DNA from 2 places in the Salipaludibacillus sp. HK11 genome. Region 2 is predicted to be linked to the other one. Evidence: riboswitches for the same ligand, from Rfam matches in the RefSeq annotation. Region 2 holds a riboswitch; the other holds the start of a gene.

Region 1 (5,387 bases), 450 kb from region 2:
AAAAAGTCTTTGATCATCAAAATACAATGGGTGTCATGCCTACTGGTGGAGGAAAATCAATTTGTTATCAAATCCCTTCACTACTTTTCTCTGGAGTCACACTTGTCGTCTCTCCGCTCATTTCACTAATGAAAGATCAAGTCGATGAGCTTCAAGAAGTTGGGATTGACTCGACATTTATTAATAGCTCGCTCCATCACGAAGAAGTTCGTGAAAGAATTGATGGAATCCGCCATGGAATTCACAAGCTTGTTTATGTCGCTCCCGAGAGATTAGAATCAGCTGGATTTTTACAAATGCTTCAATCTTTACCTATTTCATTAATCGCTGTTGACGAAGCTCATTGCTTATCCCAATGGGGTCATGATTTCCGACCTAGCTATCTGAAAATTCCAAGTCTGATCCAGCAACTGCCTGGTCAACCAGCAGTCTTAGCCCTAACAGCGACGGCTACGCCAGAGGTCACAGAAGACATATGCCAAGCTTTATCTATTTCACCAAAAAACGTTGTTCAAACGGGATTTGCAAGAGAAAATCTTTCATTTCATGTCGTTAAGGGGATGGATCGTGACAAATACATTAAAGATTATATGAAACGAAATAATCGTTATTCAGGCATCATCTATGCTGCCACTAGAAAAGAAGTCGAACGTCTCCATGAAAAATTGACACGCTTGGGAATCTCCGTTGGCAAATATCATGGGGGATTAACAACAGACGAACGCCGACAGATGCAAGAGTCATTCGTTTATGATGAAACGCAAGTCATGGTGGCAACAAACGCCTTTGGTATGGGGATTAACAAATCCAACGTTCGCTTCGTCATACATGCACAAATGCCAAGGAACATCGAAAGTTATTATCAAGAAGCAGGTCGTGCAGGCCGTGATGGTGAAGACAGTGAATGTATCCTCTTGTTTACACCTCAAGATATTCGCATCCAACAATTTCTCATCGATCAATCAACAATGGCAGACGACCGAAAAGAAAATGAATATACTAAACTTCAAGCCATTGTCAATTACTGCCATACAGAAAATTGTTTGCAAGCTTATATCCTCGAATATTTTAGTGACAGTGATATCAAACCTTGTGGACGTTGTTCAGAATGTGTCGACAACCGAAACACGGTAGACGTCACAAAAGAAGCACAGATGGTTTTCTCTTGTATTAAACGGATGAACGAGCGTTTTGGTAAAACAATGGTAGCTCAAGTTCTCGTAGGCTCCGCGAATAAAAAGATGAAAGATTTCTCTTTCACTAAATTATCTACATACGGATTGTTGAAAGATCGCACACAAAAAGAGGTTAGTCAGTTTATCGATTACCTCGTTGCCTCTCAATTTTTAAAAATGAGTGGTGGAAATTACCCAGTCTTACAGCTTACTGAAAATACTATCCCGGTGTTAAAAGGCGAAATCAAAGTCGAAAAGAAACAAGCGAAACAGACGACGGTCCTTGCCAAACAACACCCTCTTTTTGAGACGCTACGAGGGCTTCGTACTTCCTTAGCAAAACAGCATCAAGTTGCACCATACATGGTCTTTTCAGATCAGACTCTAAATGATTTATGCGCAAAGCTTCCTGAAACGAAAGAAGATTTACTGGAAGTAAAAGGTGTCGGTCAAATGAAAGTAGATTCGTATGGCGAACACTTTTTGCAAGCTATTGCAGAATTTTTGCATGCAAATCCAGATGAAAAGAAATCGTTCGACTTACCAAGTCGTTTAAAAAATTACGAACAAAAGCAAACTGACGGAATTGGCAACAAAAAAGATAAGACTCCTAGCTTTTTGAAAACAATCGAATTATTTAATGAAGGTTACACCATCGAACAAATCTGTGCAGCTCGCAATGTGAAATACACAACGATTCAAAGTCACCTTCTCCAAGCGGCAGACGATGGAATTGCCGTCGATTTCGATCGCCTAGTCAAACCAGAGCATATAGCTCAAATAAAGGAAGTAGTAGATCAAATCGGACTTGAAAATGGTATGAAACCAATCAAAGAAGCTCTCTCAGAAGAAATTGATTACTTTACGATTCGCGTGTTTGTTAATGATTACTTAGTCAAGGGATAGACAGGAAAGCCTATACGGCAGCTCCTTCCTACTGATAATTCGCTACCTACCATGCGTTCTCCATGATTTACCGTTTTATTTGTGATAAAATGAAAATAAGAAATAAGTAAATAGTTAACCACTAGGGGTGCCAATTGGCTGAGACAAAGCTTTGCTTGATCCCTTTGAACCTGATCTGGATGGTACCAGCGGAGGAAAGTGGAACACAGCGATAAATTGATCTAGTAGGTCAAATCAGCGCGGTTCCATTTGGAGCAGCGCTTTTTTATTTTCTAAAATCTCACTTTTTTTCAGAAAGGAAGACGATTATGCTACCGATTCACACGTTACGAACGAAAATTCAAGACACCTCACCGCTCATACACAATATTACGAATGTCGTTGTTACTAACTTTACAGCAAATGGACTTTACGCGATTGGAGCTAGCCCTGTTATGGCTTATGCCAAAGAAGAAGTTGAGAATATGGCAAAGGTTGCACAGGCATTAGTTTTGAACATAGGAACACTTACGAAGCAAGAAGTAGAAGCGATGCTCTTAGCCGGAAAAGCTGCAAATCTAGCAAGTACGCCAATTGTACTTGATCCCGTTGGAGTTGGTGCCACGCCATTTAGGACCGAATCTGCTAAAAAATTACTAACCGAATTAAACATCGCAGTTATTCGCGGAAACGGTGGGGAGATTGCCAATTTGATTGATCATTCTGTTGAAATGCGTGGCGTCGACTCTACCGCCAAGATGAATGACACCGTTGCAATTGCTAAAGAAGTTGCGAAAACATGGGGTACAATCGTCGCTTTGACCGGCGAATCAGATGTTATTACTGACGGTGACAGAGTCTATACCGTCGACAACGGTCATTTTCTCCAATCAAAAATAACAGGAGCAGGTTGTTTATTAAGTTCCGTTGTCGGAGCTTTCATCTCTGTTCACGATGATCTATTGGAGGCAGTCACTTGCGCAGTCGCATTTTATGGCATTAGCGCTCAGGTTGCGGCTGAAAAAGAACCCAATATGGGACCTGGTCATTTCCAAGTCCACTTTATCGATGCCCTATACCAATTAACTTCTGGACAAATCGATCATTGGGCTAACTTCAACAAGTCCATCATGGAGGGAAAATGACTATGACACCAAAAGTATTAACAATTGCCGGTTCTGACAGCGGAGGCGGTGCTGGTATTCAAGCAGATATAAAAACATTTCAAGAATTAAACGTGTTTGGAATGTCCGCGATCACTGCAATTACGGCTCAAAATAGCGTTGGAGTTCAAGGAGTTTATCCCGTTGATCCAAAGGGTGTTGCACAACAAATCACTTCAGTAATGGAAGATATCGGTGCTGATGCGGTAAAAACAGGAATGTTGTTTGATAAGGAACGAATTAATATCGTCGTAGATAAAGCGATTGAATATAAGTGGTCATCACTTGTTGTTGACCCTGTTATGGTATCAACTTCAGGCGCCAAATTATTACATCCAGAAGCTATGGACGCGTTAATTAATAATTTAATTCCAAAAGCGACAATTATTACACCAAATATTCCTGAAGCAAAAGAGATCACAAATATGCCGCTTACGACTTTAGACGAAAGAAAAAAAGCTGTGAAGGAAATGTTCAACATGGGTGCTCAATCCGTTTTACTCAAAGGTGGGCACAGCGAAGATGACACTGCTGAAAACATTGTTGATATCTTTTATGACGGACAAAATTTTCACTTTTTTTCTGTTCCATTTATCAAAACAGAACATACTCACGGAACAGGGTGCACGTATTCCGCAGCAATTGCTGCCAATTTGGCAAAAGGACTTCCATTGAAACAAGCTGTCCGTGAAGCAAAGCGATTTATTCATATAGCGATTGAACACGGTTATTCTCTAGGAAAAGGTCCAGGGTCCACCTACCATGCTGCTCATCGTATTTACCAAGAATCTCTAAATGAAATGAAGGTAGAAACAGAATGGTAGATCGAAATAATCTTTTTATAAAAAACGCGCTGAAGCTCTACTTCATAAGTGGAACAAATAATGTTAACAAACCGCTACCAGAAGTGTTATCCGAAGCTATTTCTGGTGGGATCACTCTTTTCCAATTCCGAGAAAAAGGGGACGCATCGCTAACAGGCCGGTCCAAACGGGAGATGGCTCTTAAATTGAAACAGATTTGTCAAGCTAATCAGATTCCTTTCATTATAAATGATGATGTTGAATTAGCATTGGAAATTGGAGCTGATGGCGTTCATGTCGGACAAACTGACGCAAACGGGCCTTTCGTAAGGGAGAAAATAGGCGATAATAAGATCCTTGGTATTTCAGCTCATACAATTGCTGAAGCAAAGCAGGCCGTCAAAGATGGGGCTGATTATATTGGAGTAGGTCCCATGTACCCAACCAATTCCAAGGCAGATGCTGAAGAGGCATGTGGACCAGAGATGATTTCTGCAATGCGTGAAGAGGGGATTACTATTCCAATCGTTGCGATTGGTGGCATTGATATTCACCGTACTAGAGGGATCGCACAGGCTGGGGCTGACGGTGTTTCAGTTATTTCTGCGATCGCTTCGGCGACTTCAGCAAAGCATGCTGCTGAACAGTTTAGGTTGGAACTAGAAGACCTTTAACTAAATCATTAAAAAGCCTAACAAAATATCTGTTAGGTTTTTTGTGCATAGCCACCCCTAAAATGCCAAAAATGGCTCATCTTCAGCAAAGAAGATGAACCATTACGTCGCCAGCTATAATTTGACTTCCAACGGGATATGTTCCCCAGCAATGCCATCAAAGTAACCTAGATCGGTTAATTTTAATTCTGGAATAACTGGTAAGCACATGAATGATAACGCGGAAAAGGGGTTAAAATCACCTTCAAATCCTAGCTTTTTCAGCCCTTCGTCTAATTGCTTCATCCCTTTATATGCATCGTTGGTAATTCCTGAAGACATAAGACCAGCAATGTTTAGTTGCAAACTCGCAACCACTTCGCCCGCTTTCACTAGCACCATACCTCCACGTATTTTCGCTACTTCTTCTATTGCTTTAAGCATGTCTTCATCATTAGTACCCGCTGTAACTAAATTGTGTGAGTCATGGGCGACGGTTAACGCAATAGCCCCTTCTGAAAAACCGAGTCCTTGAATAAACCCCAAACCGATATTTCCTGTGTAATGGTGACGCTCAATGACTGCCATTTTCATCAAGTCATTTGTCTCGCTTGCGATAAATACGCCACGATCTTGGGCAGGCTCGACGATGACTTTTTCCGTTACAAGACTGTTTGGTATCAGCTTAATCGCATGAACTTTCCCCGT
Region 2 (5,387 bases):
CCTTCATGACGATAAGCTGTTGAAAAATAAACAGGAGCACTTACCGCCCCTGTAGCTGTTTCACTGCGGTTTCCTATTTGGACAAGTGTTGTTTCAAGCTCTTTTCGATACTTACTCATCAAAACTATCCCCTTTCTATTTCCATTAATTGTTCTCATTAATATAAAAAATTGGCTTTCATTTTATCATAATGTGAATGTAGACAAAAAAACTTCCTCTTATAAAATAAGAAGAAGGTTGTTAGTAAAGTGTTAAACTCGTCTTCTTCTTATCTGCGCAAGCTAAAAGCCTGCAGGAATTAGCACCTGACCACACGTGTGGCTGGTTGCTGAGATATCAAAGGGCCTTTCCCTCCACCTCTCATGATAAGAACCTGTCCGAATATTCTTTTATTTGTGAACGATTGTTCCCAATTGTAGCTGATTTTCATAAAACATGCAATAGTTTTTCACTATTTGACAATGAGTAACTATTTTTCTTTTACGAAAGCTTTATTGCCCATCATTTGATTACCGGAATGTGTATTTGGAACTCCGGCTCTTCTTTCAATATTTTTTCAACCGAATGCAATTCTATTTTAATCGGTAATTCATCAAAAGAATCGACTTGTTCAGGTTTTAAAGGAGTTAACCCTTTGTTTTGAATCTCTTGTTTAAGGTTTGTATATGTTTTTGCAATGTTCTCTTCTTTTTGATGCATCAAAGTGAAGTACGTTCCTTCTGGCAAAACGCAACTTACCATTCCAGTTGGGACCTTTATTCCTGTTTCGACTTCCCAACCAACATGGTGGGTGAACCCATTCGGACGATCATGAATTGAAACGCAGACTAATTCTGACTCGTTGATCTTCCCATCTATTTCCTCGCTACGATTTTTAACATCTTCAATTACTCTATGGATATCACCTTTTTCCGCTTCTGCAATTGTCCCTTCCCACGCCAAACCTACTATTAATCTTTCTTTCATTCCCCTCATCTTCACAGTAAATCCCTCCTCTGATTAAACTACGCTATTAATCGATTCTTTACTCCCTATTCTTCACTCTCCAGATAATCTCCTGCAAGAAAGTAAGATTACCTATCATTAGCAATGTGGGAATAGAACGTTTCCTACTTGTTAAATATAATATATATCATTCATTTGAGCCAATTTCATACATTCATCACTATCGCTATTGTAGAATTCTGTCATTTTATTACTATCATTTATTAAGTACTTTGTTCTTCAAGAAATGTCAATCTCATTACTTGTACTGGCGAATTCGATCGAGATCAAGGAACACACAGAGAACGACTAGTTCTTTTCACTGAATTGATCGATGAAACGCAAACTTAATAAGTTTTGCGTTTCATTTTTTTGTTTCAAATCTATTTATCTACACTGTTTTTGAAAGATTAGTTGACAAGGAAATTTAATCTGTTAAAATCAAAAGAAATATATATGAACTACTGGGGGTGCCCATTTATTGGGCTGAGAGAAAGGTGTACAGCTTTTTAACTCTAAGAACCTGATCTGGTTGACACCAGCGGAGGGAAGTAGCATAACTTTAACCGTTTCTATAATCATCTACTTCTGTTACCAAAGTCAGGTTCTTTCATCTTTATGAGAGGGCTTGGCTTTTATTTTACTTTATCCCTCTTGCGAATGTTAGTTCTATCAAAGGAGCAAAAAAATGAATCGGACACACAAATTAACTTTGATGGCAATGCTGATTGCGATTGGGATTGTCGGTGCCACCTTTATTTGGTTCCCCGCAGGTGTCGCTAGGGCTTATCCTGTCCAACATGCAGTAAATGTTATCGCAGCAGTGATATTAGGCCCTGGACCAGCTATCCTCATTGCCTTTGCAATTGGATTGTTACGAAATTTACTTGGCCTTGGCACGATTTTAGCTTTTCCTGGTGGGATGGCTGGAGCATTATTGGCCGGTCTCATTTATCGTTGGAGTAAAAAGAAATCTTCAGCAGTTATTGGAGAAATCATTGGCACAGGTTTCATCGGATCACTTCTAGCTGTTCCCCTTGCTCAATTTTTTCTTGGTCACGGGGGTGGAGCTCTGTTCTTTATCCCTGCTTTTCTTGTGAGCAGTGCTTCCGGGGCTGTATTAGCTTGGATCATTTTGGCTCGGATTCCAAAAGAAAAATTTAAAATTTAACAAGAGCAGCTGTCACCAAAATATTTTTTGGTGACAGTTTTTTTGCTTATGGAGCGATGTTTCTTGATTCTTTCAGGTGGCAAAATGTACGGTAGAGGTGATCTTGTACCCTTGGTGAGTCTTTCTGGAATGGAAAGGGCACAAGCGGTGGCGTCTTGTGACCTTAGCTAGCAGATTTAGAATAGAAGGGTCACATCTATTAAGGGGCTGGCGGTTTAATGACAGCAGGCTCATGTTCTTATGCAAGATCAAGAAAATGACAGCTAATAGCTATTGAAATAGGTAGCTTATAATAAAAAAAACAAAAGGAACCTTCATCAGCAAAGGAGAGGTCCTTTTGGCTTTTAATTTGAATCTTTATTTTATAAGAGACCAAAAGATCGTTTCCTAAGGGGGGCTTATTCAAAAACCGTTACGATACCTACTCTATATTCATCAACTATCTTTTAGTCCATCTACAACAACATCCAGTTTACCCGTTCCAGGGTCGATGACCAGTCCATGCACGGGAATTTCTGATGAAAACAATGGATGTTTCTTAATCATTTCAACACTATTTTCTACACTTTCTTCTACGGTACTAAAGCCTTTCAACCAAGCTTCCAAATCAATTCCAGCATGAGTTAACATTTCTATTGTTTCACTAGAAACGCCCCGCTCCTGTGATTTTTCTAAAAGCGATGTTGCACTATGTTTTAACATACCGCAATCGTGATGCCCTATAACATAAACTTCATCTGCTTCCAATTCATACACAGCAATTAGAATACTGCGCATAATACTACCAAATGGGTGCGAAACGATCGCCCCTGCATTTTTAATAAGTTTTGTTTCACCATTTTTTATATTCATTGCCTTCGGTAACAATTCTAGTAACCTCGTATCCATACATGCAAGAATAACCATTTTTTTGTCAGGGAATTTCGTCGTTCTATACTGAACAAAGTCTTCATTTTCAACAAATGCTTTATTAAATTCTAGAATTTTAGGTAGTGATGACATGTCATTCTTCCTCCTTAAGTAATGTTCGATAAGTTGAGTATTTTATCGTTGATACCATTTATTAGAAAGGTGCTAACCATAAATATAGAACTATCATAACATCTAACAGTATTAATTAGTTTCCTTGAAAATGTGCAAAAGATGCGAGAAATTCTTTCAATTCAACTAGCGGCTCTTCATGCAAATGGTATATTTTTTCTCTGCCACTCTTTTCAATTTTCACCAAGTCTGCTTCTGAAAGGATTCGCAAATGTTTTGATACAGCAGTGCGCGAGATGGGAAAATGATCGCTTATTTCATTAATAGAAAGATTTTTTTCTGATAGCAATTGCATTATCTTTCGTCTTGATGGATCGGCAATTGCCTGAAACACATCGTGCTTTAAAGTAGACGACACTAGTTTTCAACTACCCATCTTAATTCGGTATTAACAAGGCTATCCCAGCCTTTATTCATTCGATCTCTAACAACATCTTGTGTTTCTCCTGTGTTTGGAATAACAGCCTCAGCTTCTTTCCAACCGCTATGGATCAGGTTGAACTCAGTTAGAGCGCCTTTTTCTGTTAAGTAGAAGGAAACTATCCAGCCATTATGATCCCATGAGAACTGTAATTGTTTCGGCGCCTCAACTGATAACACTTTACATGGTGATGGTCCAAAAGGAGACTCGAGTTCAAATTCATGCCCTTCCTGAAGTTTGAACGTGTTAGGCATAAACCATGATTCCAGCCCTTCACTCGTTGAAATAGCCTTCCAAACTTTATCAATTGTAGCGTTAAAAACAACTTTTTTCTCTATTTGCTGTAATGAATTTTCTTCCAAAGTAATACCTCCTCAAATTATAAAACCAACAGGTTCCGTGTTGATTATATACAACCAAATGGTTCTGTGTCAATTGTGATTATTTCAGATTATTTTCCATTAGATATTGCGTTTATTATAAGGTGCTGAAACAAATCATTTGTTGAACTACCCGCCACTTAACTGCTCTTGCGAACTGTTTGAAGTGGGGGATTCCTAAGAACACCTTCGTAACCGAAAGTTTTGATTAGGCTATCCCCGTCGCACCGACGGTTAGAAGCCTTATAGCTTCATGTTTGAGATTTAATCCTGCGTTCATATCGCGGTCGTGATGCATGCCACAAACACACGTCCACTCACGCACATTCAGATCTTTAACGTCTTTGTTTTTATAGCCGCAACGTGAACAACGTTGTGAGCTAGGGAAGGTTTTGCTCACTTCCACCACCGTCTTCCCGTACCATTTAGCTTTATATTTCAACAGGCTCTTAAATTGAGACCAAGATACATCAGCGATTGATTGAGCTGTTTTCTTATTTTTCATCATGTTCGATACTTGCAGACTCTCCATTCCGATAATATCGTGGTTTTTGATGATATCCGTCGAGGTCTTATGCAAGAAATCTGTCCGCTTATTTTCAATCTTTTCGTGAATTCGAGCGACCTTGATTCGTTGCTTGTTCCAGTTGCTAGAACCAATAACTCGCCTTGATAGAACTTGTTGTGCCTTTGCTACCTTTTGTTCTAACGTCTTAAAATAACGATGGTTTCTATATCTTGTTCCATCTGCAAGGATAGCGAAGTCTTTTAGTCCTAGATCAACGCCTGTACTGGTGTTTGTCTTCGGCATCTCAACGACGTCTGTTTCAGCTAAGATTGACACAAAGTACTTACCACTTGGATTGCGTCGTATGGTCGCATTGATGATTCGCCCATCCACGTCACGACTTTTAGAAAACCGAACAAGACCAAGCTTCGCCAACTTGATGTGTTTACCTAAAATAGCGATATTTCCATTGGTGTGCTTCGTGACATAGGACTGTATCTTGTTCTTTTTACTTTTAAACTTAGGAGCTTTGGTTTGTTTTTTATAATACCTTTGGTAAGAATCAGCGAGGTTTTCAACGGACTTTTGCAAGGAAATACTATCCACTTCTTTTAAAAAAGGATAATGCTCTTTTAACTGGCGAACCGCCTTAACTGACGCGTATTTGTTGAAAAAATCTCCTTTCCAGTTATTTGAAGGGAGATGACCGTTTTGCACCATTTCTTCGACGATGTACCAGTAAGCGTCTTTTTGCTTCTGCTTACTGAGGAAGAAATTGAACACGAATCTTGAACAACCGAGCGTTTTATGAATGAGCTCGACTTGTTTCGGATTAGGAAAAATACGAAATTTGAACGCTTTTTTTACTAACATGACATCACC

What was found. Region 2 has a riboswitch for thiamine pyrophosphate ahead of thiW (energy coupling factor transporter S component ThiW). Riboswitches for the same ligand answer to the same signal wherever they lie in the genome.
Region 1: another riboswitch for thiamine pyrophosphate. It lies ahead of thiM (hydroxyethylthiazole kinase); the one in region 2 lies ahead of thiW (energy coupling factor transporter S component ThiW).

What each region holds. Positions count from the first base shown of each region.
Region 1 is NZ_CP181045.1:4,589,773-4,595,159, reverse strand. It holds gene recQ (DNA helicase RecQ) at 1-2,081, shown strand, start outside; TPP riboswitch at 2,195-2,295, shown strand; gene thiM (hydroxyethylthiazole kinase) at 2,390-3,205, shown strand; gene thiD (bifunctional hydroxymethylpyrimidine kinase/phosphomethylpyrimidine kinase) at 3,208-4,047, shown strand; gene thiE (thiamine phosphate synthase) at 4,041-4,700, shown strand; gene ade (adenine deaminase) at 4,815-5,387, opposite strand, start outside.
Region 2 is NZ_CP181045.1:4,136,584-4,141,970, reverse strand. It holds gene ACM26V_RS19710 (methionine biosynthesis PLP-dependent protein) at 1-119, opposite strand, end outside; SAM riboswitch class I at 266-372, opposite strand; gene ACM26V_RS19705 (GyrI-like domain-containing protein) at 502-975, opposite strand; TPP riboswitch at 1,441-1,551, shown strand; gene thiW (energy coupling factor transporter S component ThiW) at 1,673-2,155, shown strand; gene ACM26V_RS19695 (beta-class carbonic anhydrase) at 2,591-3,157, opposite strand; gene ACM26V_RS19690 (ArsR/SmtB family transcription factor) at 3,273-3,491, opposite strand; gene ACM26V_RS19685 (SRPBCC family protein) at 3,554-3,979, opposite strand; gene tnpB (IS200/IS605 family element RNA-guided endonuclease TnpB) at 4,206-5,378, opposite strand.